DNA from 4 places in the Ewingella sp. S1.OA.A_B6 genome. Region 3 is predicted to be linked to each of the others. Evidence: predicted binding sites of a transcription regulator. Region 3 holds the regulator's gene; each other region holds the start of a gene.

Region 1 (8,087 bases), on a different contig from region 3:
GGTATTTAAAATGGCCGGACCGGCTTTCCAGATCTCATCCAGAAAGACGATTTCAGCTTCCGGCAGGTAGCCCTGCGTCAGGCGCAGATAACGCCCTTCATCTTTCAGAGCTTGAATAGAGAGTGGGCCAAAAACCTCTTCTGGTGTGGAAAAACGGGTCATCAGGTATTCAAATGCGCGGGCGTTGCGGAAAGCAAATTTCAGGCGTCGAGCAATTAGGCTTTTGGCTATACCCGGCGGCCCAAGTAGAAAGACGCTTTCACCGCACAGCGCTGCCAGCAGGCACATACGGATAGCTTCCTGACGCTCATATAAGCCGTTTTCTAAAGCATTGGCAAGACGGGTGATCCGTTCTGCAAGTAGGGGGGAATACGCCATACTGAGTCTTCCGCTTTCGTTAAATTAATGACATACGTGAATGAATAGTGGACTGGGCAGGGATAATAAACCATGATTTTTTTTAGTGGTATAGCTTGTTGATTACTAGAAATTTTCTATTATAAAAATTACACCATCTATTGTCCGAACATGTGTTTTCTTACGCACATAAGGATAGGCAATCTGTTTTATTCGTGCATACTGTGCGCCGTTTAGTGGGCATCAAGGATTGAGCGTACCTTTTTCGTTTACGGAATTCTTTGTCATAAAAGAGCAGCATAAGAAACCAATTATGAGCACAGAACATAAACGGTCACTCCCGGCAGTAACCTTGGCCGCCATTGGTGTGGTCTATGGCGACATTGGCACCAGTCCTTTATATACCCTGAGAGAGTGTTTTTCCGGCCACTATGGCTTCAGTGTTGAACCCAGCGTTGTTTTCGGCTTTCTGTCGCTAATATTCTGGATGCTGATCCTGATTGTCTCGCTGAAATATCTCACGTTTGTGATGCGTGCAGACAATGCCGGTGAGGGCGGTATCCTGACGCTGATGTCACTGGCAGGAAGAAATACCTCCTCCAGAAACACCGCCATACTGGTCATACTGGGGTTGATCGGCGGCAGTTTCTTCTATGGTGAGGTGGTGATAACGCCGGCGATTTCGGTTCTGTCCGCGATGGAAGGTCTTGAGATTGCTGCGCCGTCACTTGATCCTTATATCGTTCCTCTTTCTATTACCGTTCTTACCTTACTGTTCATTATTCAGAAGCACGGCACCGGCATTGTCGGCAAGCTGTTTGCGCCGGTAATGCTACTGTGGTTTCTGACGCTGGCGGTGCTGGGTATCAACAGTATTGCTCAAAATCCGGAAGTGCTACGGGCGATGAACCCGATGTGGGCGGTTAACTTCTTTATCGAGCACAAGTCCTTCTCGTTCCTGGCTCTCGGTGCCGTGGTGCTGTCGATCACAGGTGTGGAAGCGCTTTATGCTGATATGGGCCATTTTGGTAAATTCCCAATTCGTCTGGCATGGTTTAGCTTTGTGTTGCCCTCGCTGGTGCTCAACTACTTCGGTCAGGGCGCACTGCTGCTGAAAAACCCTGAGGCTATCAAGAACCCGTTCTTTCTGCTGGCACCTGAATGGGCAATTATCCCGCTTCTGATCCTTTCTACTCTCGCCACCATTATTGCCTCGCAAGCGGTTATCTCGGGTATCTTCTCCCTGACTCGTCAGGGCGTTCGTTTGGGCTATTTGCCGCCGATGCGCATTATCCACACCTCGGAAATGGAAGCGGGACAGATTTATATTCCCGTCATTAACTGGACGCTGTATATCGCCGTGGTGATCGTTATCGCCAGCTTCGAGCACTCCAGTAATCTGGCTGCGGCCTACGGTATTGCTGTAACCGGCACGATGGTACTGACCAGTATTCTTGCCTGTGCGGTAGCGCTGAAAAACTGGCACTGGAAGCCTTTCCTGGTCGGCATTTTGTTAGTTGTGCTGCTCCTTATCGACGTGCCAATGTTTGCCGCTAACGCGACTAAACTGTTCTCCGGTGGCTGGCTACCGCTGACGCTTGGCCTGTGCATGTTTATCATCATGACGACCTGGAAAAGCGAACGTTTCCGCCTTATGCGGCGTATGCATGAACATGGAAATTCGCTGGAAGCGATGATTGCCTCGCTGGAGAAATCGCCACCGATGCGCGTTCCGGGGACCGCTGTTTACATGTCGCGTGCAATCAACATCATTCCATTTGCACTGTTACATAACCTCAAGCACAACAAAGTGTTGCATGAGCGAGTGGTGTTACTGACGCTGCGTACCGAAGATGCGCCTTATGTTCATAACGTCCGGCGTGTCACTATCGAACAGCTATCGCCAACCTTCTGGCGAGTTGTCGCCAGCTATGGTTTCAAAGAGACGCCGAACGTGGAGGAGGTCTTCCATCGCTGTGGGCTGGAAGGCTTGCCGTGCAGGATGATGGAAACCTCGTTCTTTATGTCCCATGAGTCACTGATCCTTACCAAGCGCCCATGGTATCTCTATTTCCGTGGCAAACTGTTTATAGCCTTGAGCCGCAATGCGTTGCGCGCGCCTGATCAGTTTGAAATTCCACCGAACCGCGTTATCGAGTTGGGAACGCAGGTAGAAATCTGATTTTTGACAAGATGGCAGAGGGCACCTTCGGGTGCCCTTTCGCATTTCTAAACGCCTAAAAATGCAATAACTCAAATTCCCCGCTCTTTTCTCAATGAACCAGCGAAACGTTTCGACGGTGATCACAATTTCGCCACAAGACCATTGCCAGATTTCTAAAGATTCCTAAACTCATCAGTGAGCGAAACGTTTCGCTGTTGGAGTTACTATGAAGAAATCACTGCTTTTGAATGCCGAAATCTCACATATCATTGCCAGGTTAGGCCACACCGATCAGCTGGTTATTGCTGATGCCGGTTTACCGGTACCCGCATCTTCCCAACGCATCGATCTGGCGCTGACTGCAGGTGTCCCCACCTTCTTACAGGTTTTAAAGGTTGTGACACATGAGATGCAGGTTGAGCGGGCGATACTCGCCGGGGAAATAATCGAAAAGAATCCTCGACTCCATGAAGCGTTACTCGCGCAGTTGAAACAACTTGAGCAACATCAGGGAAACGCCATTACCTTGGATTACATCAGCCATGATGCTTTCAAGGCACAAACTGAACAAAGCCGGGCGGTGATCCGCAGCGGGGAGTGTTCGCCCTATGCGAACATCATTCTGTGTGCCGGCGTAACCTTCTGAGGCCTTTATGCAACCTTTGCTGCAACTTACAGGGATTGATAAAGCGTTTCCTGGCGTAAAAGCACTTTCCGGTGCGGCGTTGAGCGTCTATCCGGGACGTGTTATGGCGCTGGTGGGTGAAAACGGCGCGGGCAAGTCCACCATGATGAAAGTGCTGACGGGTATCTACCAAAAGGATGCCGGTTCAGTCTATTTCCTTGGTAAGGAAGCCGCATTCAACGGCCCTAAAGCTTCACAGGATGCCGGGATTGGCATTATCCATCAGGAACTCAACCTGATCCCTCAGTTGACCATTGCTGAGAACATCTTTCTTGGCCGCGAATTCGTTAACGGTTTTGGCCGCATCAACTGGAAAAAGATGTATGCCGAGGCAGACAAACTGCTCGCTCGTCTGAATCTGCGCTATAGCAGCCATCGGCTGGTCGGCGAACTGTCGATAGGCGACCAGCAAATGGTGGAAATCGCCAAAGTACTGAGCTTTGAATCGCGTGTCATCATCATGGATGAACCTACTGATGCGCTGACCGATACCGAAACCGCCTCTTTATTTAACGTGATCCGTGAATTGAAATCTGCGGGTTGTGGCGTGGTCTACATCTCGCATAGGCTTAAAGAGATTTTTGAAATTTGCGATGACGTTACCGTGTTCCGGGATGGGCAGTTCATTGCTGAACGCCCAGTCAGCGAATTGCAGGAAGATACCCTGATTGAAATGATGGTGGGCCGCAAACTAGAAGAGCAATATCCGCGCCTGAATCAGGAACGCGGTGCCCTGCGTTTACAGGTGCGTAACCTTTCTGGTCCCGGCGTTGAAGACGTTAGTTTCAATTTATACGGTGGAGAAATTCTCGGTGTCTCCGGTTTGATGGGAGCAGGGCGCACCGAACTGATGAAGATTTTATACGGCGCGCTGCCGCGTAAAGCGGGTTATGTGGCTCTGGATGGTCGCGAAGTGGTGACTCACTCGCCTCAGGACGGTCTGGCGAACGGTATTGTTTATATCTCAGAAGACCGTAAGCGTGATGGTCTGGTGCTCGGGATGTCAGTCAAAGAGAACATGTCGCTGACGGCGCTGCGCTATTTCAGCCGTGCAGGCGGTAGTCTCAGGCATGCCGACGAGCAGCAGGCTGTAGGTGATTTCATCCGCATGTTTAATATCAAAACACCGTCAATGATGCAGCCTATTGGGTTGCTGTCTGGCGGTAACCAGCAAAAAGTGGCGATTGCCCGTGGGCTGATGACCCGCCCTAAAATATTGATCCTCGACGAACCGACGCGTGGCGTTGACGTCGGTGCCAAGAAAGAGATTTACCAGCTTATAAACCAGTTCAAGCGCGAGGGTTTAAGCATCATTTTAGTTTCCTCTGAAATGCCGGAAGTAATGGGCATGAGTGACCGGATCCTGGTGATGCATGAAGGCCATTTAAGCGGTGAATTCCCGATAGAACAGGCAACGCAAGAAGTGTTGATGGCAGCCGCTGTCGGCAAGCAATACGGCGTGACGCAGGAGTAATCAACTATGAGTTCTCAAACATTGTCAGCGAAAAAACGCTGGTTCACTAAAGAATGGTTATTAGAGCAGAAATCGCTGATTGCGCTGCTGGTGCTGATTGCCGTGGTCTCTTCGATGAGCCCGAATTTCTTCACGGTGAATAACCTGTTCAATATTCTTCAACAGACGTCCGTCAACGCCATTATGGCTGTAGGTATGACGCTGGTGATTCTGACATCGGGTATCGATCTGTCAGTGGGTTCTCTTCTGGCGTTGTCCGGTGCGGTTGCGGCTTCGGTGGTCGGGTTGGAAGTGAATGCGCTGGTGGCCGTGGCGGCAGCGCTGGCCGTGGGGGCCGGAGTTGGCGCCATAACCGGGATCATTGTCGCCAAAGGTAAAGTTCAGGCATTCATCGCCACTTTGGTGATGATGTTGCTGCTGCGCGGGGTGACGATGGTTTACACCAACGGCAGCCCGATAAGCACCGGTTTCACTGATGTTGCAGATACCTTTGGCTGGTTTGGTATTGGTCGCCCACTCGGCGTTCCTACACCGGTCTGGTTGATGGTAGTGGTGTTTGCTGCGGCCTGGTACATGCTGCATCACACCCGTTTAGGTCGCTATATCTATGCGCTGGGCGGTAACGAGTCTGCTACGCGTCTGTCAGGTATCAGCGTTGATAAAGTGAAAATTATCGTCTACTCCCTGTGCGGTCTATTAGCGGCTTTGGCTGGCATTATTGAAGTGGCGCGTTTGTCTTCTGCGCAACCTACTGCCGGTACCGGTTACGAGCTGGACGCGATTGCCGCTGTTGTTTTGGGAGGAACCAGCCTGTCAGGTGGTAAAGGACGTATTGTCGGAACGTTGATCGGTGCACTGATCCTCGGTTTCCTGAATAACGGTTTGAATTTATTAGGTGTCTCCTCCTACTACCAAATGATCGTCAAAGCAGTCGTCATTTTGCTGGCGGTTTTGGTAGATAACAAAAGCAACAAATAATCTCTCCTACAGGAATTATGACCATGAATATGAAAAAATTGGCAGTCTGGGTTTCCGCCGCAGCAATCACCGCCTCGTTCAGTGCCAACGTGCTGGCAAAAGACACTATCGCGCTGGTAGTTTCTACGCTGAATAACCCGTTCTTTGTTTCGATGAAAGACGGTGCACAGAAAGAAGCTGACAAACTGGGCTACAACCTGGTGGTGTTGGATTCACAGAACAACCCGGCGAAAGAGCTTGCTAACGTGCAGGACTTGACAGTACGCGGCACCAAGCTGCTGTTGATCAACCCAACCGACTCTGACGCAGTAGGTAACGCCGTGGCGATGGCCAATCAGGCTAAGATCCCTGTTATCACTTTGGACCGTCAGGCGACCAAAGGTGTGGTTGCCAGTCATGTTGCTTCTGATAACGCCTTCGGCGGTAAAATGGCTGGCGATTACATTGCCAAGAAACTGGGCGAAAACGCTAAAGTTATCGAACTGGAAGGCATTGCCGGTACGTCGGTTGCCCGTGAACGTGGTAAAGGTTTTGCACAGTCTGCTGAAAAACATCATTTCGTGATGCTCGCCACTCAGCCTGCTGACTTCGACCGTACTAAAGGCCTCAACGTTATGCAGAACTTGCTGACTGCACATCCTGACGTGCAAGCTGTGTTCGCGCAGAATGACGAAATGGCGCTGGGCGCTCTGCGTGCTCTGCAAACCGCCGGTAAAACTGATGTGCTGGTGGTAGGTTTTGATGGCACTGAAGACGGCATCAAAGCGGTTAACAGCGGTAAAATGGGCGCTACCGTTGCGCAACGTCCTGACCAAATTGGTGTGATTGGTGTGCAGACTGCGGATAAAGTGCTGAAAGGCGAGAAAGTACCTGCCGTTATTCCGGTTGACCTGAAACTGGTTGCTCAGCCTTAATTTTACGGTTTTGATTGACGGTATCTGCGCCATCCTTACCGGGTGGCGCAATATGACTCAGGAAACACAAATGGATACAGGTAAACTGGTGGTTCTTGGCAGTATCAATGCCGACCATATTCTTAATATCGAACAATTCCCTCAACCTGGCGAAACGGTGATCGGTAAACAGTATACCGTGGCGTTTGGTGGCAAAGGTGCTAACCAGGCCGTGGCTGCTGGTCGTGCTGGCGCAGATATTTCCTTTATCGCCTGCGTCGGGGAGGATGACATTGGTGAGCGCGTTCGCAAACAACTGGCGAGTGACAACATTGATACGTCGCCTGTAGAAGCCATCTCCGACACCACGACCGGTGTTGCGTTGATCTTTGTGAATGCTGAAGGTGAAAATGTTATTGGCATTGATGCTGGCGCTAATAAAGCAGTGACTCCTGAGTACCTGAATCGTTACCAACAGGAGATCATCGAGGCGTCAGCTTTACTGATGCAGCTTGAGTCACCTCTGGAAACGGTTATTGCTGCCGCTCAACTGGCGAAACAGCACAATACCCAAGTGATCCTCAACCCAGCTCCGGCCTGTGAATTACCTGCTGAGCTCTTATCGCTGGTGGATATTATCACCCCGAATGAGACAGAGGCTGAGCGTCTGACCGGAGTTCAGGTCAATAACAATGAAGATGCAGCCCGCGCGGCGAAAGCGCTGCATGAGAAAGGTATCGAGACCGTCATTATTACGCTGGGCAGCAAAGGGGTTTGGCTGAGCCAGAAAGGTGAGGGCAAACAGATGGTCGGTTTCCGCGTTAAAGCCGTAGATACTATTGCTGCTGGCGACACCTTTAATGGTGCGTTAGTGACGTCTTTGCTGGAAGGTAAATCAATGGAAAGCGCTGTGCGTTTTGCCCATGCCGCCGCCGCAATTGCCGTAACCCGTCCAGGTGCACAACCTTCGGTGCCATGGCGTCATGAAATCGATGATTTCTTAGCGTGTCAGGAGTCCTGATTGGCGACCATGAAAGATGTCGCCCGCCTGGCGGGCGTTTCAACCTCTACTGTCTCTCATGTGATTAATAACAATCGCTTCGTCAGCGATGCTATCCGCAACAAAGTGACTGCCGCCATTGATAGCCTCAATTATGCGCCCTCGGCGCTGGCGCGTAGCCTTAAACTGAATCAAACCCGCACCATTGGCATGTTACTGACCGCCAGCAGTAACCCTTTCTATTCAGAAGTAGTGCGTGGCGTTGAACGCAGTTGTTACGAGCGCGGCTATAGTTTGATTTTGTGCAATACCGATGGTGATGCAGAACGCATGAACCGCAGTATGGAAACGTTGCTGCAAAAGCGTGTCGATGGTCTGCTATTAATGTGCACTGAAAATCACCGTCCTTCGCAGGATGCTCTCAGCCGTTATCCTTCACTACCTATCGTGATGATGGACTGGGCCCCTTTTGGCGCAGCCAACGACATCATCCAGGATAACGCCTTACTGGGTGGAGAGATGGCCACCGACTATCT
Region 2 (8,087 bases), on a different contig from region 3:
TCGCCGCTTCAATCTCACCGTGCGGCACCGCGCGGATCGCGCCGGCGAAAATCTCAGTGGTGTAGGCGCAGGTATTTAGCGTCAGCGCGAGAATGGTACAGTTCAGGCCGCTGCGGAAAAAGGCATTGAGAAAATCGGTGCCACGCACGATCTCCAGACTGTACATGCCGGAGTAGAAGACCAGTAGCTGCACATAGAGCGGCGTGCCGCGAAACACATAGGTATAAAGCCAGATAGGTAAGCGGATGAATTTGTTCGACGACACGCGGCCTACAGCCATCGGTATCGCCAGCAAACCGCCGATGACGACAGAGCTGATTAACAGCCACAGCGTGACGGCCAGGCCGGTAAAACGGTAACCGTCACTGTAGAGTAGCGACTTGCCGTATTGTTGCAGGATTTCAATCATAGCTCAGCCCTCTTCACGCCCAGCGAATAACGGCGTTCGAGCCATAACAGTACTCCGTTGGAAACCGTCGTAAACACCAGATAAATCACGCCCGCCACGATGGCGAAATAAAATGGCTGATAGGTGCCTTTACCGGCCAGTACCGTGGCCTTCACCACATCATTCAGGCCAAGCAGTGACACCAATGCGGTGGCTTTGAGAATCACCTGCCAATTGTTGCCAATGCCAGGTAGCGCAAAGCGCATCATGGCCGGGAATAAAATTCGCCGGAAGATTTGTGTGCTGGAGAAACCAAATGCCGTAGCAGCTTCGATTTGCCCGCGGGGAACGGCCATAAAAGCGCCACGGAAGGTTTCGGTGAAATACGCACCGTAGATAAAACCCAGCGTAATGATACCGGCACCGAGCGGATCAATATCAATCTGCGCCATACCTAATGATTCTGTCACGCTGTTCAGGAAGATCTGCAGACCGTAGAAAATCAACAACATCAGAACTAAATCTGGCACACCGCGAATTAGCGTCGTGTAACAACCAAAAAATCCTGAGATAAGACGGCTTTTGGAGAGTTTTCCACCCGCACCGATTAAGCCAATAATGACTGCCAGCACAACGGATGAGATGGCCAGTTCCAGTGTGACCAATGTGCCCTGGATAATGACGCCGGAATACCCATATAGCATGCTTTTTTCCTGTCTTTGACCGACATCTGTCGCAGGTTATTGTTATGCAGACAATGTTACACCGACAAATAGTGCAAATAATTGGCTGGTTACGGCCTGCCAGACAGCAGGCCGTAGAGCGCTATTGCTGAGGTGATCAGTCGCCGTAAACGTTAAAGTTGAAGTACTTCTTCGCCAGCTTATCGTAAGTACCGTCTTTACGTATTTCGGCAAATGCCTTGTTCAATGCAGCTTTCAAATCACCATCGTCTTTACGCAAGCCCATACCGGTGCCCACACCAAAGAATTTATCGTCTTTTACTGCCGGACCTGCAAAGACATAGCCTTTACCTGGAGCCTGTTTCAGGAAGCCTTCGCTGCCTGCCACTTCATCCTGGAAAGCCACGTCAAGACGACCGGAGGCCAAATCTGCATAAATCAGATCCTGGTTCTGGTAAGCCACCACGTTAATACCTTTTGGCTGCCACAAGGCGTTAGCATAGGCTTCCTGAGTGGAGCCTTGCAGGACACCCACGCTTTTACCTTTCAGCGCCTCCAGCGTTGGCACAATCTTGGTGCCTTTCGGTGCGATCAGACGCGCGTTAGCCGCATAGAGTTTGTCAGTGAAATCAATTTCCTGCTGACGTTTTTCGGTGATGGACAGGGAAGAGATGATGGCATCTATTTTCTTGGCTTTCAGCGACGGAATAAGCGCATCAAAGTCACTTTCCACGAAAGTACATTTAATCTCAGCACGTTTGCACATTTCGTTGGCTAAATCGATATCAAAACCGACCAGTTTACCGCTAGAGTCTTTTGACTCAAAAGGAGCGTATGTCGGATCGGTGCCGATCTTAATGTCTTTAGGGACAGCAGCAAAGGCGCTGCTAACGCTGGCTAACGCCAATACCAGCGGAAGAACCTTGAACAACTTTTTCATACATTACCCTCAGTCATTAATCGTTTGTTGTGGTTGGTCATTTCTGTTGTGTTAGAACATCTTTTTATTATTGGTCATGCCGGTGCAGCTAACGGGAACTGTGTTCCCCTCTGTTTGACTATGCAGTTTTCATGCCGATTATCCTCCAGTCAGGTTAACTGGCCACCATCAGGCCGATGCGATTAAAATTGCAGCAAGATAACGTCGGGATTCAACAGGATGAATAGCGCACAACCACAGAGTGCTACAGAAATGCACCAAAATGAAACAGGCAATGTTTTAATTTGGTGCAATGTTATCAATTTGTACAAAAGGTGGGCTTAAATGGGGAAATACGTCTAGCGTCCGCCCTGCCATCGAACAAATAGATCTTCCGGCAGCTCGATATCAAACTGGTCAATCACCCGGTTTACGGTCTGATTGATAATATCATCGACGCTAACTGGACGATGATAAAACGCAGGAACCGGCGGCATGATCACCGCACCGAGCTCGGCAGCCTGCGTCATAAGACGCAAATGGCCCAGATGCAACGGCGTTTCACGCACGCAAAGCACCAGACGTCGGCTCTCTTTGAGCACCACGTCGGCGGCGCGGGTCAGCAGACCGTCGGTATAGCTGTTCACAATGCAGGAGAGAGTTTTAATCGAGCAAGGTAAAACCACCATCCCAGTCGTTTTAAAGGAGCCGGAGGAAATGCTGGCGGCGATATCGCGGGAATCATGCACGACGTCGGCCAGTTGCTGAACATCACGCAGCGACAGGTCGGTTTCCAGCGTCAATGTCTGGCGGGCAGCGTTGCTCATCACTAAATGGGTTTCGACATCGGCAACGCTTTGCAGAACCTCGAGTAACCGGACGCCAAAAATCGCGCCGCTCGCGCCGGAAATGCCGACAATAAGTCGTTTCATGAAAACTGCCTCTGAAGAATTGCACCGGAAACGGTGCACTGACTAACCAAAAAGTTATTTTGATGACTTTGCCGCAATGTCCGGGGATAAGCAAGTCCGCCCGGCAGAGGGTTCACAAGGAATTTCACCCACAAAAAAGGCGCGCCCGCCAGGTGAGTTCACCGGACGGCACGCGCCGCGAAAAGCGTGCTTAAAAATCAGCCTTCGTTGTGCATTTCCAGATTCTCGGCTTCCTGCTGGCCGCGTAACGCCTGAGCGTCATCGTTGCGCAGAGATTCAAGATACTCGAGGTAATTCTGGTCAACGTCTTTGGTGACATAGACGCCATCGAATACTGAACACTCAAAATGCTCAATATCAGTGTTGTCTTCTTTCACTGCGGCGATCAGATCACTGAGATCCTGGAAAATCAGTGCATCAGCGCCAATCATCTGCCTGATTTCGCTGACTTCGCGACCATGAGCAATCAGTTCGTTGGCGCTTGGCATGTCGATACCATAAACGTTCGGGAAACGAATTTCCGGTGCCGCTGACGCCAGATAAACGCGTTTTGCGCCGGCTTCACGCGCCATCTCAACGATTTGCTGAGAAGTCGTGCCACGCACGATAGAGTCATCCACCAGCAGGACGTTTTTATCACGGAACTCGGCACGGTTGGCGTTCAGCTTGCGACGTACCGACTTACGACGTTCCACCTGACCCGGCATGATAAAAGTCCGGCCCACGTATCGGTTCTTCACAAAGCCCTGACGATAAGGCTTGTCGAGGATCCGGGCGATTTCCAGTGCGATATCACAGGAGGTTTCCGGGATCGGAATTACCACGTCGATGTCCAGATCTTCCCATTCACGGGCAATTTTAGCCCCCAATTTCTGCCCCATGCGCACACGGGCGCTGTAGACGGAAATTTTATCGATGAAAGAATCAGGACGCGCGAAATAAACATACTCGAACAGGCACGGATTGTACTGAGGGTTTTCAGCACACAAGCGAGTAAACAACTGGCCTTTTTCGGTGATATACACCGCTTCACCCGGCGCAACATCACGCAGGAACTCAAAGCCAAGCGTGTCCAGTGCGACGCTTTCTGACGCCACCATGTACTCGTTACGACCATCTTCCAGCGTACGCTTACCGATAACCAGCGGGCGGATACCGTGCGGATCACGGAACGCCAACATGCCATGACCGATGATCATCGCCACACAGGCATAGGCGCCGCGGATTTTCAGGTTCATGGCAGCCACGGCGGCGAACACGTTGTCAGCTTCCAATGGATAGTGCTGAAAACGGTCAAGCTCACTGGCAAGAATGTTAAGCAGAATTTCGGAGTCAGAAGTGGTGTTCACGTGGCGGCGTTGGCCTTCGAACAGGTTACTTCTCAAGTCGTGGGCGTTGGTCAGATTACCGTTATGGGCAAGGGTAATGCCGAACGGAGAGTTGACGTAAAAAGGTTGAGCTTCAGAAGCGCTGGAACTGCCAGCCGTTGGGTAACGAACATGGCCAATGCCCATGTTGCCCTGCAAGCGTAGCATATGCCGTGCTTCGAACACATCTCTCACCAGGCCATTGGCTTTCCGTAAACGGAAATTATTATTGGCGTCAATGGTGACGATGCCTGCGGCATCCTGCCCACGGTGTTGTAACACCGTTAACGCGTCATAAATCGACTGGTTTACCGGCGTGAAACCGGCGATACCGACAATACCGCACATGTTGTCTTTTCCTCATCAGCGCTGCCAAAAACTAGAGATGTTTTGGCAAGAAACTCGACGTGCTCTGCAGGTAGTCAAAGAACCACCTGATGATATAACTGAACTGCGGGATCAACTGAGACTGTTTCCAGTCCTCACTTTGTGAAAAACCGGTAAAGGTATCCAGGAAGAACAACATCGCGGAGACAATCAATACGCCGCGTAGTGCGCCGAAGCACACCCCCAACACTCTGTCAGTGCCGGACAACCCGGTTCGCTCAACCAGAGAGCTAATCACATAGTTGACAATTGCACCTACGATCAACGTCGCGATGAACAAGATGGCAATTGCGATCCCATTTCGAACCAATTCATCTTCGAAACGTGTGAAATAGATGGCAAGGTACGGGTAGTAATGACTGGCAACAAAGAAGGCGCAAGCCCAGGTTACCAGTGATAAGGCCTCTCGAACAAAACCCCGGACCAGGCTAACTAAAGCAGAAAACCCAATAACCGCAATAATGACGTAATCAATCCAGACCATTAACTATTCCAGTGTGTAATGTAGCCACGTCCGCCTCTGGCACCCATTTCGCGGCGAATTCTAACAGAAAAAGAAAACGTTTGCGTAGCGGAAATCTGCCGGTCGAACAAATTAATAAGCGCGATGAAAAAAACCTCAATCACCGCAGAAACCTAGAAGATCCTCAATTAACGATCTTATAGAAAAAGGGCACAAAACGCGTGCCCTTTTCTCTGTTTTAACCACCATATTCTACTACAGTCCGGCTATTTACCCGCGTTGTAACTGCGCACTTGCCCACTCAGTCCACTGATCTTATTCAATTGCGGCAGTGACGATTCCAGCTTCTGTTTCGACGCATCAGGACCGACGAAGATGCGGGTAATTTTCCCCTGCACTGGCGTACTCGGTACCGTGTAGGCACGGAACCCGGACAAACGCAGACTGGCGACAATCTCATTAGCTTTCGACGCATTATTCAGCGCACCGAGCTGAACTACATAAGACTGCCCGGCGGGCGCTTTCTCTTCCACCTGCGGTTTGTTCTCAACTTTTGGCGGCTCAACGGCTTTCGGTTGCTCAGTCACTTTGGGCTGTTCAATCGGCTTAGGATGAACCGGCTTCGGTTTTTCTACTGGCTTGGCTTCCACCATTGGCTTGGGCTCAATGACCTTCGGTTTGGTCGGTGCCGGGCGCGCTGGCTGCACCTGTTTTGGTGGCTCAGTATTTTGAGTAACAGGGGATACCGGCGTTAGGGGCTGCGCATCGGTGTCATCTGGCAGTTCCTGACCCGAATTTGCCGGTTGAGTGACCGTATTTCCCTTACCATGCACCGCTTCCACGGCCCCTTCCGGCGGCTGGGCAGGCAACGACTGCGATACCGACGGCACCACGTCCTGCTCTTGCGTGTCCCCCGGTTTCGGCACTAACGGAATCGATGCAAACTCATCCTCATAGTGCTTTTTCTTCCCGTCAAGCAAACCCGGCAAAATGATCACGCCAAGCGCGACCAGAATGATGGTCCCGACCAGACGATTTTGAAACTTACTAGCCACTGGTTTTCCCCGCGTCTAAAGCAGCCATCACGTGCGCTACGGTATGAAATGATCCGCAGACAATCACAATATCCTGACTATCAGCATCCTGCATCGCCTGTTGCCAGGCACTAACGACGTCCGTGAACTGATGCGCTTGCTTCAGATGCACGGCCAGTTCTTCTACGCTGGCACCGCGCGGACCTTCCAGCGGTGCGCAGTACCATTCATCAATTTGTTGTTCCAGACAGGCCAGCGTACCGGCAATGTCCTTATCATGCAGCATTCCCACAACGGCGCGTACTTTCCCCCCGTTGCGCGGCAGCTCACTCAGCCGCCCGGCCAAATAAGTCGCGGCATGTGGATTGTGGGCAACGTCGAGGATCAGCCGTGGCGACTCACTCAGGATCTGGAAACGTCCCGGCAATTGGGCCTGTTGCAAACCACTGCGAATAGCTGCCCCGGAAATATCCAGCGTGGAATAGTGCAAAGCCGCCAGTGCTGTAGCGGCATTCGGCAATGGCACATTAGGCACCGGTAAATCATCCAGCGTCTCCCCGCCGGCTACTTCCCAGCACCAGCGGTCACTCATGACCTCATAACGCCAGCTTTCACCCACGCGGTACAAATCAGCGCCTTTTTCAGCGGCCACGTCGGCAATCGACTGCGGCATATCCGGCTCACCGACAATCGCCGGTGCATTGCCACGAAATACTCCGGCTTTTTCACGTCCGATGCTTTCACGGTCAGATCCAAGCCAGTCGGTATGGTCGAGCGCAATACTGGTCACCACCGCAACGTTGGCATCGACAATATTGGTGGCATCAAGCCGCCCGCCGAGGCCGACTTCGAGGATCACCACGTCGAGTTTGGCGTCTTTAAATAAGCGCAGGGCCGATAATGTACTGTACTCAAAATAGGTCAGAGAGATATCTCCGCGTCCGGCTTCAAGCGTAGCAAAAGATTGGCAATGTGCTTCTTCCGGCAATTCTTCACCCTGAATACGTACGCGCTCGGTGTAACGCACCAGATGCGGCGAACTGTAAACCCCGACGCGTAACCCGGCGGCGATAAGAATCGCTTCCAGCGTGCGGCAGGTGGTGCCTTTACCATTAGTACCGGCGACGGTGAAAACAAAAGGTGCCGGTTGCAACAGATCCAGTTTGCTGGCGACGGCTTTGACGCGATCGAGACCGAGCTCTATCGCCTGAGAATGGAGGTGTTCGAGATAATAAAGCCACGCGGCCAAAGGCGACGTGGCTTGGGGAATAAGTTGATTCTGCATGAGTCTCGTCCAACCTGTATTAGGTTCACTCAGACACGACATTACCTAACGCCGACAGCAGGCAATGCCCCTTTGTCAGATGCGACAAACAGGATAAAAGCACGGTCTGCTGACGGGAGCGCATGGGATACCCACGCGCACCGTTATGACTGACCGGCTTTTACCTTGGTCAATCAGGCATCCTGATGATTATCAGCAGCGTTGCTGCTGATGGCTGCCTGAACTTCGGCCACTTTAGGTTCAGGTTGACCGGTTAGCTTGGCCAGGACGCTACCCAGTTTTGGACGTAAATCGGGACGACGGACAATCATGTCGATCGCGCCCTTTTGAATCAGGAACTCACTGCGCTGGAAGCCTGGCGGCAGTTTTTCACGAACGGTTTGTTCGATAACGCGTGGACCGGCAAAACCGATCAGCGCTTTCGGCTCAGCGACATTAATGTCACCCAGCATGGCCAAACTGGCCGAAACACCGCCCATGGTCGGGTCAGTCATCACAGAAATGTACGGCAGGCCGCGTTCTTGTAATTTAGCCAACGCCGCACTGGTTTTAGCCATTTGCATAAGCGACATCAGCGCCTCCTGCATACGGGCACCGCCGCTGGCCGAGAAACAGACCAGCGGGCAGTT
Region 3 (8,087 bases):
TATTCACTGGAAGTGGTCGATGCAGTGGCGCGTACAGGAAGTTTTAGCGCTGCGGCACAAGAGCTGCACCGAGTGCCTTCTGCTGTCAGCTATACCGTTCGTCAATTGGAGCAGTGGCTGGCCGTGCCGCTGTTTGAAAGGCGTCATCGCGATGTGGAACTGACTGCCGCAGGTCAAGTTTTCGTTGAAGAGGCGCGCCTGCTTATCAAAAAAATGATAGCCACGCGGCGTCAATGCCAACAAGTTGCCAATGGTTGGCGAGGGCAGCTAAATGTCGCGGTAGACCGCATTGTCAAACCGGACCGATTAAGGCGTCTTATTACTGATTTCTATCGAACCTTTCCCGATACCGAGTTGATTATCCACTCAGAAGTGTTTAACGGCGTGTGGGATGCCTTGGTGGATGGGCGTGCGGATGTGGCCATCGGTGCAACGCGCGCCGTCCCCACCGGCGGACGTTTCAGCTTTCGGGATATGGGTTTTATGGACTGGCACTGTGTCGTCAGCCCGGGTCATCCTCTGGCGGCATTGACAGCGCCACTTATTGACGAGCAACTCCGCGCTTATCCGGCTCTGTGCATTGAAGACACCTCGCGGAACCTACCTAAGCGGGATACCTGGACGCTGGATAATCAGCGCCGCTTAGTGGTTCCCGACTGGACCTGCGCCATGGACTGCCTGCGTGAAGGTCTGTGTGTGGGTATGATGCCTGTGCATCTGGTTGAAACATGGATAGTGCAACAGAAACTCAGCGTGTTGACGCTGGCAACCGCTTTTCCTGAGAGTGCCTGTTGCCTGACCTGGGACCAAAGTAATCAGTCTCCATCTCTTGCATGGCTTCTGGATTACCTGGGCGATACGGCAACCCTCAATCAGGAGTGGTTGCGCAATTAAAAACACCTGCAAAAGTGCAGGTGTTACGGGTTGGAAGAGCCGAAATGATCGGAACTAACGGCGATAATCGCGGTAAGGTCCATCGGCTACTGAGCGACGCTCAATCAGTTTTGGATGAACTTCGATGGTTTGCGACTCTTCACGCTTGCTGATAATGCGATCCAGCAGCATCGTAAATGCCATCTCGCCCAGACGCTCTTTTGGCTGATGGATAGTGGTGAGTGCGGGAGAAAAATAGCGGGCATTGCGCACGTTATCATACCCGATCACAGAAATATCCTGGGGCACCCGCAGGCCCATTTCATCGGCAGCGCAAATAGCACCCATAGCCATGACGTCCCCCCCGCAGAATACTGCCGTCGGACGCTGCTTCTGCATCAGAATTTTGTGCATTGCCTGGTAGCCGGACTCCGGCTCAAAGTCGCCCTGAACCACCCACTCTTCACGTAGCGGAATATTGGCCTCGTTCAGTGCTTTAACGAAGCCCTGGAAACGGCCACCACCGGTGTTACGGGCCAGTTGTCCTGGGATCACGCCAATATCACGATGGCCGCGCTCAATCAGATAGCGCCCGGCCATATAACCGCCTGCAAAGGCATTATCAATAATGCTGTCGGTAAAGTTTTTGCGCGCTTCGCCCCAGTCCATCACGACCATCGGAATCGAACGGTACTCTTCGAGCATGTCGAGCAGGGCATCAGGATACTCTGCGCACATCACCAACAGACCATCCACACGCTTTTGTGCCAGCATCGACAGATACGCCTGCTGCTTATCGAGATTGTTGTGCGAGTTACACAAAATCAGCGTGTAGCCTTTGGCATAGCAACTGTTCTCAACCGCTTCGATCACTTCGGCAAAATAGGGTGCTTCGCTGGATGTCGCGAGCAAACCGATGGATTTAGTGTTGTTGACCTTGAGGCTACGCGCCACCGCGCTGGGTGAATAGTGCAGTTCTTTAATCGCAACCTGCACGGCGGCTTTAGTTTCTTCGGCGACGAAACGTGTTTTATTGATGACGTGCGACACGGTTGTGGTGGAAACGCCAGCCCGTTTTGCGACATCTTTTATCGTTGCCATGAAAAGAATGACTCCTGTCTAACGTGCTTCAGCACGTTAGCATTATGTTAATCGTTTGCCTGCGTGGATTTGACTGCTGAAGTGTGGATGAGCAGTCAAATCTTTGGTGGGTTTTTCAGAGAAGTACAACCGTCTGAAAAGAGCATCGGAATGAATCTACCCGCACGCAGCGTGGTAACCGCTAATTTTCTCTTATATCTGACTAAAGGGGAAGTAAAAAGTCTTTATAACCTGGAGGATGATCACGAGATTTTAAAACAAAACTGTGAGAAAATGCGTTGGCACACAAACTGTATGGCTTATGATAAAGCCACATTTGATCCGAAAGGGGTTTTAATGGATACCAATTTGAAATTTGCTCTCATTACTGTGGTCGGCGCACTGGCAGTGATTGTTGCTTTCAGTTTTACAGCAGTAATGAACTGAAGTAGTTGCACTTTATACGTGGTGAGTGAAAAACAAAATAAAAGGGCGATTCCTGTTACAGGAAACGCCCTTTTATTTTGCAGTCTGAAGTTTCATAAACGTTTCGTTAAATGCTATTCATCGCTGATTAGCGTAACCACTGACTTAACGAATCGTTTTAGGCGTCATAACCCGACGCGCTCCTACGTAGTGATTTTGCCAGTAATCTTGGCCCAGTGAGGTGATTTTGATCTCTTCACCTGTACGCGGAGACTGAATGAATTTACCGTTGCCAACATAAACACCTACGTGATCTGCCGCACCGCGATTATTAATTCTAAAGAAGACTAAATCGCCACTTTCCAGCTCGCCACGTTTGACCGGTGCCGCATCACGAAGATGGTACATTTCGTTGGCAGTACGAGGCATTTTGATACGAATCAGATCTTTGTACGCGTAATACACTAAACCACTGCAATCGAAACCGGTATTCGGTGAGGTTCCACCCCAGCGATAGGGTTTGCCGACCTGATGCATCAGCTTGGTCATCGCAGTCTGTTGCGCATGTTGATATCTTTTTTTATGTGCAGCGCTTAATGCGATTGGTTTACTCTCTTTCGCGAGTAAGCCCTTGGTTTTTCGATGGCGACCATAGGCTTTTTTACTGGTCTCATTTTTTGCTATCGTTCGGCTTCCTTTCTTCGCTATTACTTCATTCTTCGTCGTTTTGACGTTTTTATTTACCGAGCGCTGATGGCGAACGAGTTTGGTGCTGGTGATTTTTTTCGCTTCTTTAACTTTTGCTTTCTTTTCTTTTACTACCGGCTCTGACTTGGACTTTTTGCTGCTTCGGGCAACGGCTTTGCGCTTTCGTCGATCGTCAGGCTTGGCCTGACTGACATGGCTTTTTCGTTGTTCAGCGGCAACATTAGTATGTGGCGATGCATACGCCAGATTTAGAAATAGCTGGGTAAAGAGCAGCACAGAAAGCGTAAACAATAAACGCATGGCGTCGTTACCAATATTGGCCCAAGGTTAAACATCAGAGATGTCAGAGTATTACCTAAAAGAACCCGATAAAACAGCACGAATTGCTTCGATTTTAGATCATATTGTGAGAAAAAGTTAATAGCATTTTAAATGCTGTAAAAATAGGCATCTTTAGTTCTAAAAACCATCTTATTTCAGAGCGTTGAAGATGTACTCTGATCAGACTCACTCTGTCATAAGAGAGTTAAACTCAACGGTCAAAAATGTTATTCTGAATGAATGTTTATTATTGCGAGCCGCTAGGCACTTTTATAAAAAAGTGACGAAACAAAACAGTTAAAACGATATCGATTAAAAGACCCTGTAAAAAATGGCGTTTTTATCCAAAGCTCTCCATCGTTACAATAGACGTTAGGTGACAAATGTTAAGCGACAAATGGCGCACATTTCCAGACAGCGCCCAGCGCATCAATGAGTAATGACCGTGACAGCCAGTTTTGGCTTGAGGAAGCAATAAATGACCACGACTACCATAGAAAAAATTCAGAAGCAGGTTTCCGAAAACCCAATTCTTCTTTACATGAAAGGCTCACCCAAGCTGCCAAGCTGCGGTTTTTCGGCTCAGGCCGTTCAGGCGCTTTCTGCCTGTGGCGAACGTTTTGCTTACGTTGATATCTTGCAAAACCCGGATATTCGCGCGGAAATGCCTAAGTACGCCAACTGGCCAACCTTCCCGCAATTGTGGGTGGATGGTGAACTGGTCGGTGGTTGCGACATCGTGATTGAAATGTATCAGCGCGGTGAGTTGCAGACGCTGATCAAGGAAACGGCAGAGAAGTACAAATCTTCTGAAGAGCCGCAGCCAGAATAAAATCTGCCCGCAGGTGCCAGGAAGCAATAAAAAGAGCGGCTCATGACGAGACGCTCTTTTTTTTAAGAAATTTTCTGTTTCCAGCCAATAACTACTCTTCGCTGTCGGCAGTTTGGCTCTCTTCGTCGTCTACGTTGACAGGCAACGGCCAGCCACCAAGGCGCTTCCAGCGGTTCACCAGCTCACAAAATAGTTCCGCGGTCTGTTCGGTATCATACAACGCCGAATGTGCCTGGCTGCTGTCGAAGACCATGCCCGCACTAATACAGGCTTTAGCCAGTACGGTCTGACCGAGTACTAACCCGCTTAGTGCCGCTGTATCAAAAGTGGCAAAGGGGTGGAACGGGTTGCGTTTTAGTCCAGCGCGTTCCGCCGCCGCCATCAAAAAGCTGTGATCGAAGTTGGCATTATGCGCAACGATGATCGCCCGGTTGCAGTTTTGTTCTTTCATTCCTTTACGGATGGCTTTGAAAATAGCGTGCAGAGCATCGTACTCGCTTACTGCCCCTCGCAGGGGATTAGTAGGATCGATACCGTTAAAGGCCAGAGCTTCCGGCACTAAAATCGATCCTTCAAAAGGCTCAACGTGGAAATGCAACGTTTCGTCGGTTTCCAGCCAGCCATCGTCATTCATTTTCAGACTGATTGCGGCAATTTCCAGCAGCGCATCAGTCTTTGCGTTAAATCCTGCAGTTTCTACATCGATAACTACTGGGTAAAAACCACGAAAACGGCCTCTCAGGGCATTAGTGTCACTATTTTCGGCCATCAGTTTCTTATCTTTATCGAATTCAGCGCGCATTATGACAAATTTTTGCGGAGGTTACAGGGTGCCGGTGGGAAAAGGGCAAGAAAAAGAGCGCTCTGGCGCCCTTGATGTAGAAATAGGATTATTTTCCCAGACCCCGACCGGCATGTTTAGATTCGATCAGTTCGATTTTATAGCCGTCTGGATCCTCAACAAAAGCGATAACAGTAGAGCCGCCTTTCACCGGACCAGCTTCACGGGTCACGTTTCCACCCGCTTTACGAATGTCTTCGCAAGTCTGCGCCACGTTATCAACACCCAAAGCGATATGTCCATAAGCAGTCCCCAGATCGTAGCTGCCAACATCCCAGTTATAGGTCAGTTCGATAACTGCGCCTTCGCTTTCATCGGTATAACCCACGAATGCCAGTGAGTATTTGTATTCGGTATTTTCGCTGGTACGTAGCAGGCGCATACCGAGAACATCAGTGTAGAACTTGATTGAGCGTTGTAGGTCGCCGACGCGGAGCATGGTATGAAGTAAGCGCATAATGTCCTCTGATTGCGGGGGTAAGTAATGAATCACAGACTAACTGATTGTCACTGCACAGGCAAAAAACGCGGCAGCCGAAGGGTACGGCTACCGCATTAGCAGGACTTGGATAGTCCCCTCTCACCTGATAATGGCAATCTTACAGCGTTGGGTAATCGGTGTAGCCCCGTGCGCCGCCGCCGTAGAAGAAATCAGCTTTTGGTTCATTCAGCGAGGCACGGCTTTTCAGACGTTCAACCAAGTCCGGATTGGCAATATAGCTGCGTCCAAAGGCAACGGCATCAATATACCCTTTTGCGAGCAACTCTTCGGCTTTCTCAGGGGTGTACGCACCCGCACCGACAATCACACCTTGATAATGGGCACGAATTGCTGCGCGGAAGGATTCTAAATAAGGCTTACCACCTGCCCAGTCTGGCTCGGAAATATGCAGGTAAGCCAGTTTGCGTTTGTTCAATTCATCGAGCAGATACAGTGCGGCTTGCTCCTGATCTTCACCGTTGTCCAGACCGTTGAACGGGCCGAGTGGAGAAATACGAATACCCACGCGATCTGCACCGATTTCAGCAATGGATGCATCAACCACTTCCAGGGTCAGACGGGTACGGTTTTCGATGCTGCCGCCGTAGATGTCGTTACGCACGTTTGATGCCGGGGACAAGAACTGGTGCAACAGATAGCCGTGTGCGGCATGGATTTCAATATAATCAAAATCAGCAACACGAGAATTTGCAGCGGCCTGGCGGAAGTCATTGATGATGCCCGGAATTTCACTCAATTCCAGAGCGCGTGGCGTAGGGCAGTCCTCGCGAACGGCGTTGCCTTGCTCATCACGCAGGCTGGTGCGAGTATTCGGATTGATGGCCGACGAAGAGACCGGTGTCTGATTGTCCGGTTGCACGCTGTTGTGTGAAATACGTCCCGTGTGCCAAAGCTGTACCGCGATGTGACCTTCTTTCTGATGGACGCCCGCAACGATTTTTTTCCATGCCGCGATCTGTTCGGGAGTATGTAATCCTGGCGCGCCTGCATAGCCTTTCGCCTGGAAAGAGATCTGGGTCGCTTCAGTGATAATCAGACCTGAACTATGACGCTGTGCATAATATTCACCCATCAGAGGGGTTGGAATATCGCCCGGCTCAATGCTACGCAGACGGGTAAGTGGTGCCATAAATACGCGATTCGGTAAGGTTTTATTACCGACAACAATCGGGGTGAAAAGCTTAGTCATTTTCTAAAACTCCTGGTTAATAGACTGGTCGGTCTGGTCGTGGTGAAAATATATAACCAAACAAACGCGGTTCTGATACGGATTGGATTAACAAATTTTCGAGTAACAAACTTTCAACCCACAGTTATTGATCAACAAGTTATTGATCAATAAGTCATGTGCGATCAATCAATATGTCACGTTCTGGAAGTTCTTCAGCCCGCCTTGTCTGGCGGTTGCAGCAGCATTTCAACACTTTCCAATGCAGCTGCCAGTGGCGTCACTGAACGTTTGACTTTCGCCAGCAGGGAAGCACCCAACCAGAGCGAATACAGGGTCGCTGCCGCAACGGCCGGCGGGACCGGGACAGTAAGCGAGCCTTCAGCGATACCTTTTTCTATGGCATCCTGCAGGCAGGCGATCACCCGCGTAGAACCCTGTTCAAGCACGTGGCGCATCGATTCTGAAAGGTCGCTGACCTCAGCGGACAGCTTGACCGATAAGCAGGCGTTGTGGCATTCACTGCTGCAAAAGTTGGTAATGTTCTGGGCATAATAACTCAGAATATGGTGACGTTGATCACCCTGCGTCTGACCAAAAAGCTGCTGTAAATGCGAATCGTAATGTTCGAAATAGCGTTGAATCATCGCTTCACCAAAGGCTTCTTTGGACCGGAAGTGGTGATAGAAGGAACCCTTCGGAACTTCTGCTGTTTTCAGAAGTTCCGTCAGACCCATGCCGGTGAAGCCTAAACGCAGGCTGAGTTCTTCACCCGTGGCCAGCAGGTGTTCGCGTGTATCGCTATGGGGTTGAGCATGTTTGTTCATAGGGCTGAGAGTAATAGACCGATCGGTCTAGGTCAAGGTGTGAACTGAAAAAACGCACTTTTTTGTCAGGATCTTTGTTGTGATAAAGAAAACGGAATGTTGCGAGTTATCAAAAGAGACTTGCGAGATGCTCCCAAAGCGTCTTCAATAAGGATTCAATGATTGATGCGGAGACGTCGTGGCCCAACAGCTCGAGTTTTTTGACATTCCCAGCCCTTGTCGCGGTATCTGCCAGGCGGATAGTCGCGGTTTTTGCCGTGGCTGCCTGCGTAGCCGCGAAGAGCGATTTGGCTGGATGACAATGACCGATCCTGAAAAACGCCAGGTTCTCCGGCTGTGTCATCAGCGACTGCTGCGTCTACAACGCGCCGGTAAAAAGCCCGATGACCCTCTGCCTGAACAACCCTCTCTTTTTTGACCCTATGTGCATTCTACTCCTGGCAAAGATCAATACAGGAATGAGTTGGCTTCTGTATGCTGTCAACGACTTACAACATCCTATAATGAAT
Region 4 (8,087 bases), 150 kb from region 3:
GCGACGCATTGGCCATTGCCCGAAAAACTGACGCAGGATGGTTGGGAGAAATACAACGCTTAACGCTGGCAGCGTAATGCCGGCTAAAAGGAGAAATCAGGTATGACATTCCGGGTTATTGATACGGAAACCTGCGGTCTTGATGGCGGCATTGCTGCAAAGAATTATCGCCGATTCAGGATGGACCGCTGAGCAGATGGCGGAGATCAGTAACTGCCCTGTTTTGTTGCGGATGCTGAAATTTGGCAAATATCGCGGGCAGAAAATTGAAGACATCGCAGAGCAGGATCCGGACTATCTGCGCTGGATGTTGAAGTCCATCAAGGCGTTAAGCGGGGATATGCGTTTCAGCATCGAACATTATTTGTCTAAGTAGAACCGCTTAAATAAGGCAGCCCCCATAATAAAATGGAAGCTGCCTGCAGTAGAATTGGCTACTTATTTATCCGCCAGAGCCAGCACGAAGGCATATTCGAGTGCAATATCTTCGTAAGCCTTGAAACGCCCTGACTTACCGCCGTGCCCTGAATCCATGTCGGTATACATCAGCAGCTGATTATCGTTCGTTTTTACATCCCGTAGCTTAGCCACCCACTTGGCTGGCTCCCAGTATTGCACCTGAGAGTCATGCAAACCGGTGGTCACCAACATGTGCGGATAATCCTGCGCTTTCACCTGATCATACGGGCTGTATTGCAGAATATAATCGTAGAAAGTTTTATCATTCGGATTGCCCCACTCGTCATATTCTCCGGTGGTCAGCGGGATGGTCTCATCAAGCATAGTGGTCACCACGTCAACAAACGGCACCTGCGCCACAATGCCACGGTAGAGTTCTGGTGCCTGATTGATCACAGCCCCCATCAGCAAGCCTCCCGCGCTGCCCCCCATCGCATACACCTGACCGGCATCGCCATATCCCTTCTCCACCAGTGTTTTGGTCACGTCGATAAAGTCGTGGAAGGTGTTCATTTTGTGAAGTAGCTTACCATCCTCATACCACTGCTGACCCAACTCCGCACCGCCGCGGATATGCGCCAAAGCAAACACAAAACCACGGTCCAGCAGACTCAGGCGGCTACCGCTGAAGGCGGGATCCATACTGCTGCCATAAGAACCGTAACCATAAACCATCAGCGGGTTACTGTTGGTTTTGAATAAATCATGACGGTACACTAGTGAAACCGGCACTTTTACGCCGTCGCGTGAGTCAATCCAGACGCGTTCGCTACAGTAGTTCGCCGCATCGAAATTTTTCACTTCCTGCTGCTTAAGCAGCGTACGCTCGCCGGTATCCAGATTCAGTTCGAACAATGAACTTGGCGTAGTCATTGATGAGTAGCCGTAGCGCAACAGTGCGGTGTCAGGCTCGGGGTTATAAGCCAGCCAGGTAACATAGGTCGGGTCATCGAAGGCCAGCGATTTTTCTTCACCACTTTGCCAGTGGATCTGTCGCAAGTGGGTCAGCCCCTGCTCGCGCTCCTCCACCACCAGCCAGTCACGGAACAGGCTGAAGCCCTCAAGCATCACCGCATCACGCGGCGCGATCAGCATTTGCCACTGCGCCTCAATGTTATCCGCACTTTTGTACAGACCGAAATTTTTGCCATCTTTACTGGCCTTGATATCTCGGTTGGAGCGGATATAAAAATGCCCCTGATAATGGTCAAGTGCATATTCGTGGTCTTTACGTCGGGCCAGGAACATCTGTGGGGTAGCCTGCGGATCGCTGGCATCCAGCAGCAGCACTTCTGACGTCGTAGTGCTATCGAGATGGATCAAGATGTACTTTTCTGAGGTCGTTTTATCAAGCCCGACATAAAACGTGTCATCTTTCTCTTCATACACTAACTGGTCAGTTTTAGGGTTAGTCCCAACGGTATGACGATAAACCTGATACGGCAGCAGGGTTTTCTTGTGTTTGCGCACGTAGTACAGCGTTTGCGAATCATTGGCCCACTCACTGCCGCCCGACGTGTTCTTCAGCACATCATCAGCCCAACTGTCATCCGTCAGGTTTTTGATGCGAATGTCGTACTGACGGCGGGAGAGGAAGTCTTCCGATACCGCCATGCGCTGATTATCCGGGCTGATATCCAACCCACCGAGCGTATAAAACTCGCTGTCGCTGGCCCGTTCATTACCATCAATCAGCGTATGCCATGCTTCACTTTCGGCAGCAGGCTGGCGCAGGTAAATAGCATATTCATTGCCCGGCTCGTAGCGGGTTTGGTAACGGAAACCTTGTTTCACGTAAGGCACCGAGTGATCCTGCTGGGCAATGCGCGCCACCATTTCTTCATATAGCGTTTCACGCAGCACCTGATACGGCTGTAAAGCCTGCTCAGTAAAGGCATTTTCGGCAGTGAGATAATTTAGGACATCGGCATCGGTGCGGTCATCGTCGCGCAGCCAGTAGTAGTCATCGATGCGGTTTTCACCATGAATGGTGAGCATTTTTGGGCGTTTTTCAGCCTTCGGTGGTGTCATCATCTCGCCTTATCTCAATGTTCTTGATTGTGCGACCAGAGTGACAGGTTTATGCAGGTAAACCAAGCGGTAAGGGGAATAGGACGGGAATGGAAAGCATACAAAAAACGCCGACAGGCAAGGCCATGGCGACGCTAAGGTAAGCTATTTAGCAGATTATTGCGGGTTACCGTAAGTGATTTCGCCCAGTTGGCAATTAAGCGTAACCGGATAAGTTTTGTCGGTGTGATCACCACGTGCTTTAACCGGAACGCTCCATTTGGCATTGTCACCCGTAATGCTGTCAGGTGAGATCCATACCACCGGCGTTGAGGTGCCAAGGATTTTCTTATCTGCATCCCATCGGGTGATGCGGTTTTGCAGGAAATCACGTTTCACCAGCGCGGCGATTTCATCTTTGCTGGCATTGCTGCACGGCGCGATAGTCGCGGTTCGGTTTTCAGTTTCCGCCGCCTGCGCGATATGCACCACACTGCTCAATCCAGCCACTGCTATTAATGCGCCAACTATTACTGTTTTCATGTACCGTCTCCTGATCGCTATTTTCAATCCCTGGTGACCACTGGATGGACTAATATCCTTATTCCGCAAAGGGTCATCGTTAACGGGGACATAATAATCCCGAACAAGGACATAACACAACGTTAACATGAAGGCCGTACATTAAGCACATGACCAAATTCATTGGCGTTGCACCACGTCAGCAAGCCAATGCGCTCGCTCGCTTACCTACGTAAGTGATTAGGGCGCATCAATGCGGATACAATCTCAAGTATGATGGCTACATTAGCGTAAAATAATCGCCTTGCAGTTTTTCCCTTTAATCTTACCTTCCTGCAAATGTTGCAGAGCTTTTTTGGCGCTCTTCTGGCGGATAGCAACATAGGCATGAATCGGGAACATATCGATTTTACCCACTTCTGCCGCCGTTAGCCCGGCTTCGCCGGTCAGTGCACCCAGAATGTCACCCGGACGAATTTTGGCTTTGCGGCCACCGTCAATACACAGGGTAGCCATTTCGGCATCCAGCGCCACCGGCGAAGAAGACAGTACCTGCGCTGCAGGCTGCCAGACTACGGTCTGGTGGGTGTAATCTTCCAGTGCGTGCACGCGAACCATTTCCTGTGGCGTGACCAGGCTGACCGCAAGGCCACTGGTACCAGCACGACCGGTACGGCCTACGCGGTGAACGTGTACTTCCGGATCAAAAGATAATTCGTAGTTAATGACCAAACCCAACTGTTTGATATCCAGACCACGCGCCGCAACGTCCGTAGCCACCAGAACGCGGCAACTCCCGTTGGAGAAACGGACCAGCACACGATCGCGGTCACGCTGTTCGAGATCGCCGTTCAGCGCCAGCGCACTGATACCCTTGCCCTCTAGCGCTTCGTACACTTCCTGACAGTCACGCTTGGTATTACAGAACACCACGCAGGAGGCTGGCTGATGCTGATAAAGCACCGCCGTTAACAGTGTCAGACGCTGCTGGCGTTCGGTTTCAATAAACACCTGCTTGATATCCGCAATGTCATCCTCACCCTCAATTTCAACATTCAAAGGCTGACGCTGAAATTTATTACTGATGCGCTCAATGCCACTTGGGTAAGTTGCAGAGAACAGCAATGTCTGGCGATCCTGCGGTGCGTAGCTCACTACATCTTCAATATCTTCACTGAAACCCATGTCCAGCATGCGGTCAGCTTCATCCAGTACCAGCACTTTCAACTGGTCGAGCTTGAGTGTGCCTTTACGCAGGTGCTCCTGAATACGGCCCGGCGTGCCAACGATAATATGCGCGGGATGCACCAGCGATTCGAGCTGTGGCCCGATAGACTGACCGCCACACAAAGTGAGAATTTTGATGTTTTGGGTGAAACGCGCGAGCCGGCGCAGCTCTTTGCTCACCTGGTCGGCCAGTTCGCGAGTTGGGCAGAGAACCAGTGCCTGGGTGACAAATTGGCTAACGATAATTTTATCCAACAGACCGATACCAAAGGCAGCCGTCTTGCCACTGCCCGTTTTGGCTTTCGCGCGGACGTCCTGCCCTTGCAGAATGGCTGGCAACGACGCGGCCTGAATCGGCGTCATTTCGGCGTAACCCAGCTCAGACAAGTTAGAAAGTTGCTCAACGGGCAAAGTCAGGACAGAAAATGAATGCGTGCTCAAGGCGATAACTCTTTATATAAGGCAGAAAATTCGAGGCAGCGGCAGAAAACATGACGCCATGGTTTGGCATAAATAATAACAGAGACGTGACTTCACTGCCTTATCCGCTGAACCAGACGCACAAAAAAAACCGCACAGAGTTTTACGCGAGCCACCCGCCGGAAGCTGCGCAATCGTTTTCGTTGCCAATTTTTTCATATATAATACTGCCGACCTGTTTCAGGCCAACTGGCGTTCACAGCTTATAACGCTGCCGCCTGTGTGCATTTCCCACCACCACAGATCAGGGTACGAAGCTATGTTAACCATCGGTACTGCACTGCGCTCTGGCGCAACTCGCGTGATGTTATTGGGCTCTGGCGAACTGGGTAAAGAAGTGGCCATTGAATGCCAGCGTCTTGGTTTGGAGGTCATTGCCGTTGACCGCTATGCCGATGCGCCGGCGATGCAAGTCGCTCATCGCAGTCATGTGATCAATATGCTCGACGGCGAAGCACTAAAACAGGTCATCGAAAGCGAGCGTCCTGATTTCATCGTGCCTGAAATCGAAGCTATTGCGACCAGTATGCTGGTGGAGCTGGAGAAACAGGGCCACAACGTGGTGCCATGTGCACAAGCGACGCGTCTGACCATGAACCGCGAAGGTATTCGTCGTTTGGCCGCCGAAACATTGCAACTGCCGACCTCAACCTACAAGTTTGCCGATGACGAAGCCTCGTTCCGTGCGGCGGTCAATGAGATTGGCTATCCATGTATCATCAAACCGGTGATGAGTTCATCCGGTAAAGGCCAAAGCCTGATCCGCAGCGAAGAGACACTGCTGCAAGCCTGGGAGTACGCTCAACAAGGCGGCCGGGCCGGTGGTGGACGAGTGATCGTCGAGGGGCTGGTTAAATTTGATTTCGAAATTACTCTGTTGACCATCAGCGCCATTGATGGGATTCATTTCTGCGCCCCTATCGGCCACCGTCAGGAAGATGGCGACTACCGCGAGTCCTGGCAACCGCAGCAGATGAGTGAACTAGCCCTGCAACGCGCCAAAGAGATCTCAGCCAACGTGGTTAAGGCGCTGGGCGGTAAAGGGCTGTTTGGCGTGGAACTGTTTATTTGTGGCGATGACGTGATATTCAGTGAGGTTTCTCCACGCCCGCATGACACTGGCATGGTGACGCTGATTTCTCAGGACCTGTCTGAATTCGCTCTGCACGTCCGCGCCTTCCTCGGACTGCCTATCGGGCTGATCCGCCAGTTTGGCCCGGCGGCCTCAGCCGTCATTTTACCGGAGCTAAACAGCAACAATGTCTCGTTTAGCGGGCTGGAGCACGCGCTGACAGGATCAAATCAGGTGCGTTTATTTGGCAAACCAGCAATCAGTGGTAAACGCCGTCTGGGCGTGGCGTTGTCGATTGGTGACAACGTAGAGCAAGCGGTTGAAACTGCGAAGCAGGCTGCGGCGGCAGTGATCGTGAAAGGCTAATTTTAGCCCCAGATTCAAAGTAATAAAAACGGGCCAGCAAAAGGGCCCGTTTTTTCATCGCATTGTTATATACATAATTTATGACTGAGTAGCGTGTCGGTTATTCGTCTTCGTCGTCAAAAATAGCGGTTACACGATCGCCTTTATGTTTAGCGCGAATTTCCTCTGCTACCGTAGCAATGGCTTCACCACTGCTCATTCCACCGGCCATCATCTCACGGATACGGTCGGCGGCCTGTTCCTGTTCGCTGTGTGAAAGTGAAGGCATACCTGCAAGCATGGGAGTGTCCTGTTTATGGGTACTGCATGAATTCGGATGAAAATGGCGCTATGTGAGCGCAACCATCATGATTGACCCGACAGTATACCCCTTCTTCTTCCGCTGGCCTATTCTATGCTAGGATCACAGCCTGTCCTGAAATTCTCCAGAACCGTGAAACCTGCCATGCAACCTGCCCATTCCCTGACATTTTATCAGCTTGATCACCAACCTGACGCCCTGCTCACGCGGTTTGCCCCGCTATCTTCACAGCCGTGGGCGATGCTTCTGCATTCCGGTTCCGCGCAGCATGCGCATAACCGGTTTGATATTCTGGTCGCCGATCCGCTGATTAAACTGACGACCCGGGGAGCAAAAACCGAAATCGTCTCGCGTCAGAACACGCTTTTCAGCGATGCAGATCCTTTTATGTTGCTGGAACAGCAGTTGGCGCAGTGCGGTTTACAGGCTGAGCCCCATCCTGACCTGCCGTTTTTAGGCGGCGCACTCGGCCTGTTTGGCTATGATCTTGGGCGTCGTATTGAAACTCTGCCTATCACGGCCCGGCAAGATATTCATTTACCAGATATGGCGGTGGGGATTTACGATTGGGCTTTGGTGGCCGATCATCACTTACAACGTCTGACGTTGGTGTGCCAGGGTGACCTTCAGGCCCGCCTAAATTGGCTGGAAGGTTTTTCAATCCCAACTGTCCCCGTGAAATTTAAGTTAAATAGTGGCTGGCAGGCAAACATGAGTCGCCAAGAGTATGGCGAAAAATTCCGTCAGATTCAGGAGTATCTGCTCAGTGGCGACTGCTATCAAATCAATCTGGCGCAGCGTTTTTCCAGCCGCTATTCAGGCGATGAATGGCAGGAATTTCTGCGGCTGAACGCGGCTAACTGCGCCCCCTTCTCTGCATTTATCCGCCTGGAAGATAATGCGGTTATGAGCTTTTCGCCGGAACGCTTCCTGTGGCTGGAAGGTCATCAGGTAGAAACGAGGCCAATTAAAGGTACGCTGCCAAGACTGGAGGATCCTCAAGCCGACGCCAGACAGGCATTACGCCTCGCCGCCTCAGAAAAAGATCGCGCTGAGAACCTGATGATTGTTGATCTGATGCGCAACGATCTGGGGCGCGTTGCGACGCCCGGCAGCGTGCGCGTGCCGGAACTGTTTGTGGTCGAGCCTTTTCCCGCAGTGCATCATCTGGTAAGTACCATCACGGCACAATTACCGCCAGAGTGCCACGCCAGCCAACTGCTACGCGCCTGTTTCCCCGGAGGTTCCATCACTGGCGCGCCGAAAATTCGCGCCATGCAAATTATCGAACAGCTTGAACCGCACCGTCGCAACGCCTACTGCGGGAGCATCGCCTATATCAGCTGCTGCGGCACCATGGACAGCAGTATCACCATCCGCACTCTGCTGACCGAAGCGGGCAATATTTATTGTTGGGCCGGAGGTGGCATCGTGGCCGACAGCGAAGAGCAGGCCGAATACCAGGAAACCTTCGATAAGCTCGCCTGCATTTTGCCGCAATTGGGAGTACAGCAGCCTTGATTAGGCCTGAAACGCCAATGGAGCCATCACGCTACTCACCGGCAGTACTGGAGTTTATCTGCCGCTTTCAACTCCAGCTACCCCCGACGCTGCCGTCTGCGGTGCGCGGGCATCGCCATGCTGCGGTGC

Evidence for each region. Region 3 encodes PurR, which represses purine synthesis genes. Its sites were predicted from a motif close to CANGCAAACGTTTGCNTG; they were not measured.
Region 1: rbsD (D-ribose pyranase) is a predicted target of PurR. The motif match lies at 2,719-2,736, and genes of this name have one in related genera.
Region 2: cvpA (colicin V production protein) is a predicted target of PurR. The motif match lies at 5,230-5,247, and genes of this name have one in related genera.
Region 4: purT (formate-dependent phosphoribosylglycinamide formyltransferase) is a predicted target of PurR. The motif match lies at 4,826-4,843, and genes of this name have one in related genera.

What each region holds. Positions count from the first base shown of each region.
Region 1 is NZ_JBLJFK010000011.1:116,038-124,124, forward strand. Features, by position in the region: gene ravA (ATPase RavA) at 1-378, opposite strand, end outside; gene kup (low affinity potassium transporter Kup) at 671-2,539, shown strand; gene rbsD (D-ribose pyranase) at 2,748-3,167, shown strand; gene rbsA (ribose ABC transporter ATP-binding protein RbsA) at 3,175-4,680, shown strand; gene rbsC (ribose ABC transporter permease) at 4,687-5,658, shown strand; gene rbsB (ribose ABC transporter substrate-binding protein RbsB) at 5,682-6,572, shown strand; gene rbsK (ribokinase) at 6,643-7,572, shown strand; gene rbsR (ribose operon transcriptional repressor RbsR) at 7,573-8,087, shown strand, end outside.
Region 2 is NZ_JBLJFK010000008.1:61,366-69,452, forward strand. Features, by position in the region: gene ACMV8I_RS15195 (ABC transporter permease) at 1-409, opposite strand, end outside; gene ACMV8I_RS15200 (histidine ABC transporter permease HisQ) at 406-1,092, opposite strand; gene argT (lysine/arginine/ornithine ABC transporter substrate-binding protein ArgT) at 1,229-2,011, opposite strand; gene ACMV8I_RS15210 (UbiX family flavin prenyltransferase) at 2,350-2,922, opposite strand; gene purF (amidophosphoribosyltransferase) at 3,120-4,637, opposite strand; gene cvpA (colicin V production protein) at 4,669-5,160, opposite strand; gene dedD (cell division protein DedD) at 5,406-6,194, opposite strand; gene folC (bifunctional tetrahydrofolate synthase/dihydrofolate synthase) at 6,187-7,458, opposite strand; gene accD (acetyl-CoA carboxylase, carboxyltransferase subunit beta) at 7,632-8,087, opposite strand, start outside.
Region 3 is NZ_JBLJFK010000001.1:766,646-774,732, forward strand. Features, by position in the region: gene punR (DNA-binding transcriptional activator PunR) at 1-894, shown strand, start outside; gene purR (HTH-type transcriptional repressor PurR) at 949-1,974, opposite strand; gene cydH (cytochrome bd-I oxidase subunit CydH) at 2,062-2,400, shown strand; gene ACMV8I_RS03780 (C40 family peptidase) at 2,545-3,387, opposite strand; gene ACMV8I_RS03785 (Grx4 family monothiol glutaredoxin) at 3,887-4,240, shown strand; gene rnt (ribonuclease T) at 4,332-5,042, opposite strand; gene gloA (lactoylglutathione lyase) at 5,131-5,538, opposite strand; gene ACMV8I_RS03800 (alkene reductase) at 5,681-6,772, opposite strand; gene ACMV8I_RS03805 (TetR/AcrR family transcriptional regulator) at 6,967-7,578, opposite strand; gene ACMV8I_RS03810 (DUF1289 domain-containing protein) at 7,757-7,996, shown strand.
Region 4 is NZ_JBLJFK010000001.1:618,879-626,965, reverse strand. Features, by position in the region: gene ACMV8I_RS03045 (carbon-nitrogen hydrolase family protein) at 1-77, shown strand, start outside; partial or broken gene ACMV8I_RS03040 (exodeoxyribonuclease X C-terminal domain-containing protein) at 146-376, shown strand; gene ACMV8I_RS03035 (S9 family peptidase) at 439-2,493, opposite strand; gene yebF (protein YebF) at 2,647-3,012, opposite strand; gene dbpA (ATP-dependent RNA helicase DbpA) at 3,277-4,659, opposite strand; gene purT (formate-dependent phosphoribosylglycinamide formyltransferase) at 4,958-6,136, shown strand; gene ACMV8I_RS03015 (YoaH family protein) at 6,237-6,416, opposite strand; gene pabB (aminodeoxychorismate synthase component 1) at 6,582-7,958, shown strand; gene ACMV8I_RS03005 (CoA pyrophosphatase) at 7,976-8,087, shown strand, end outside.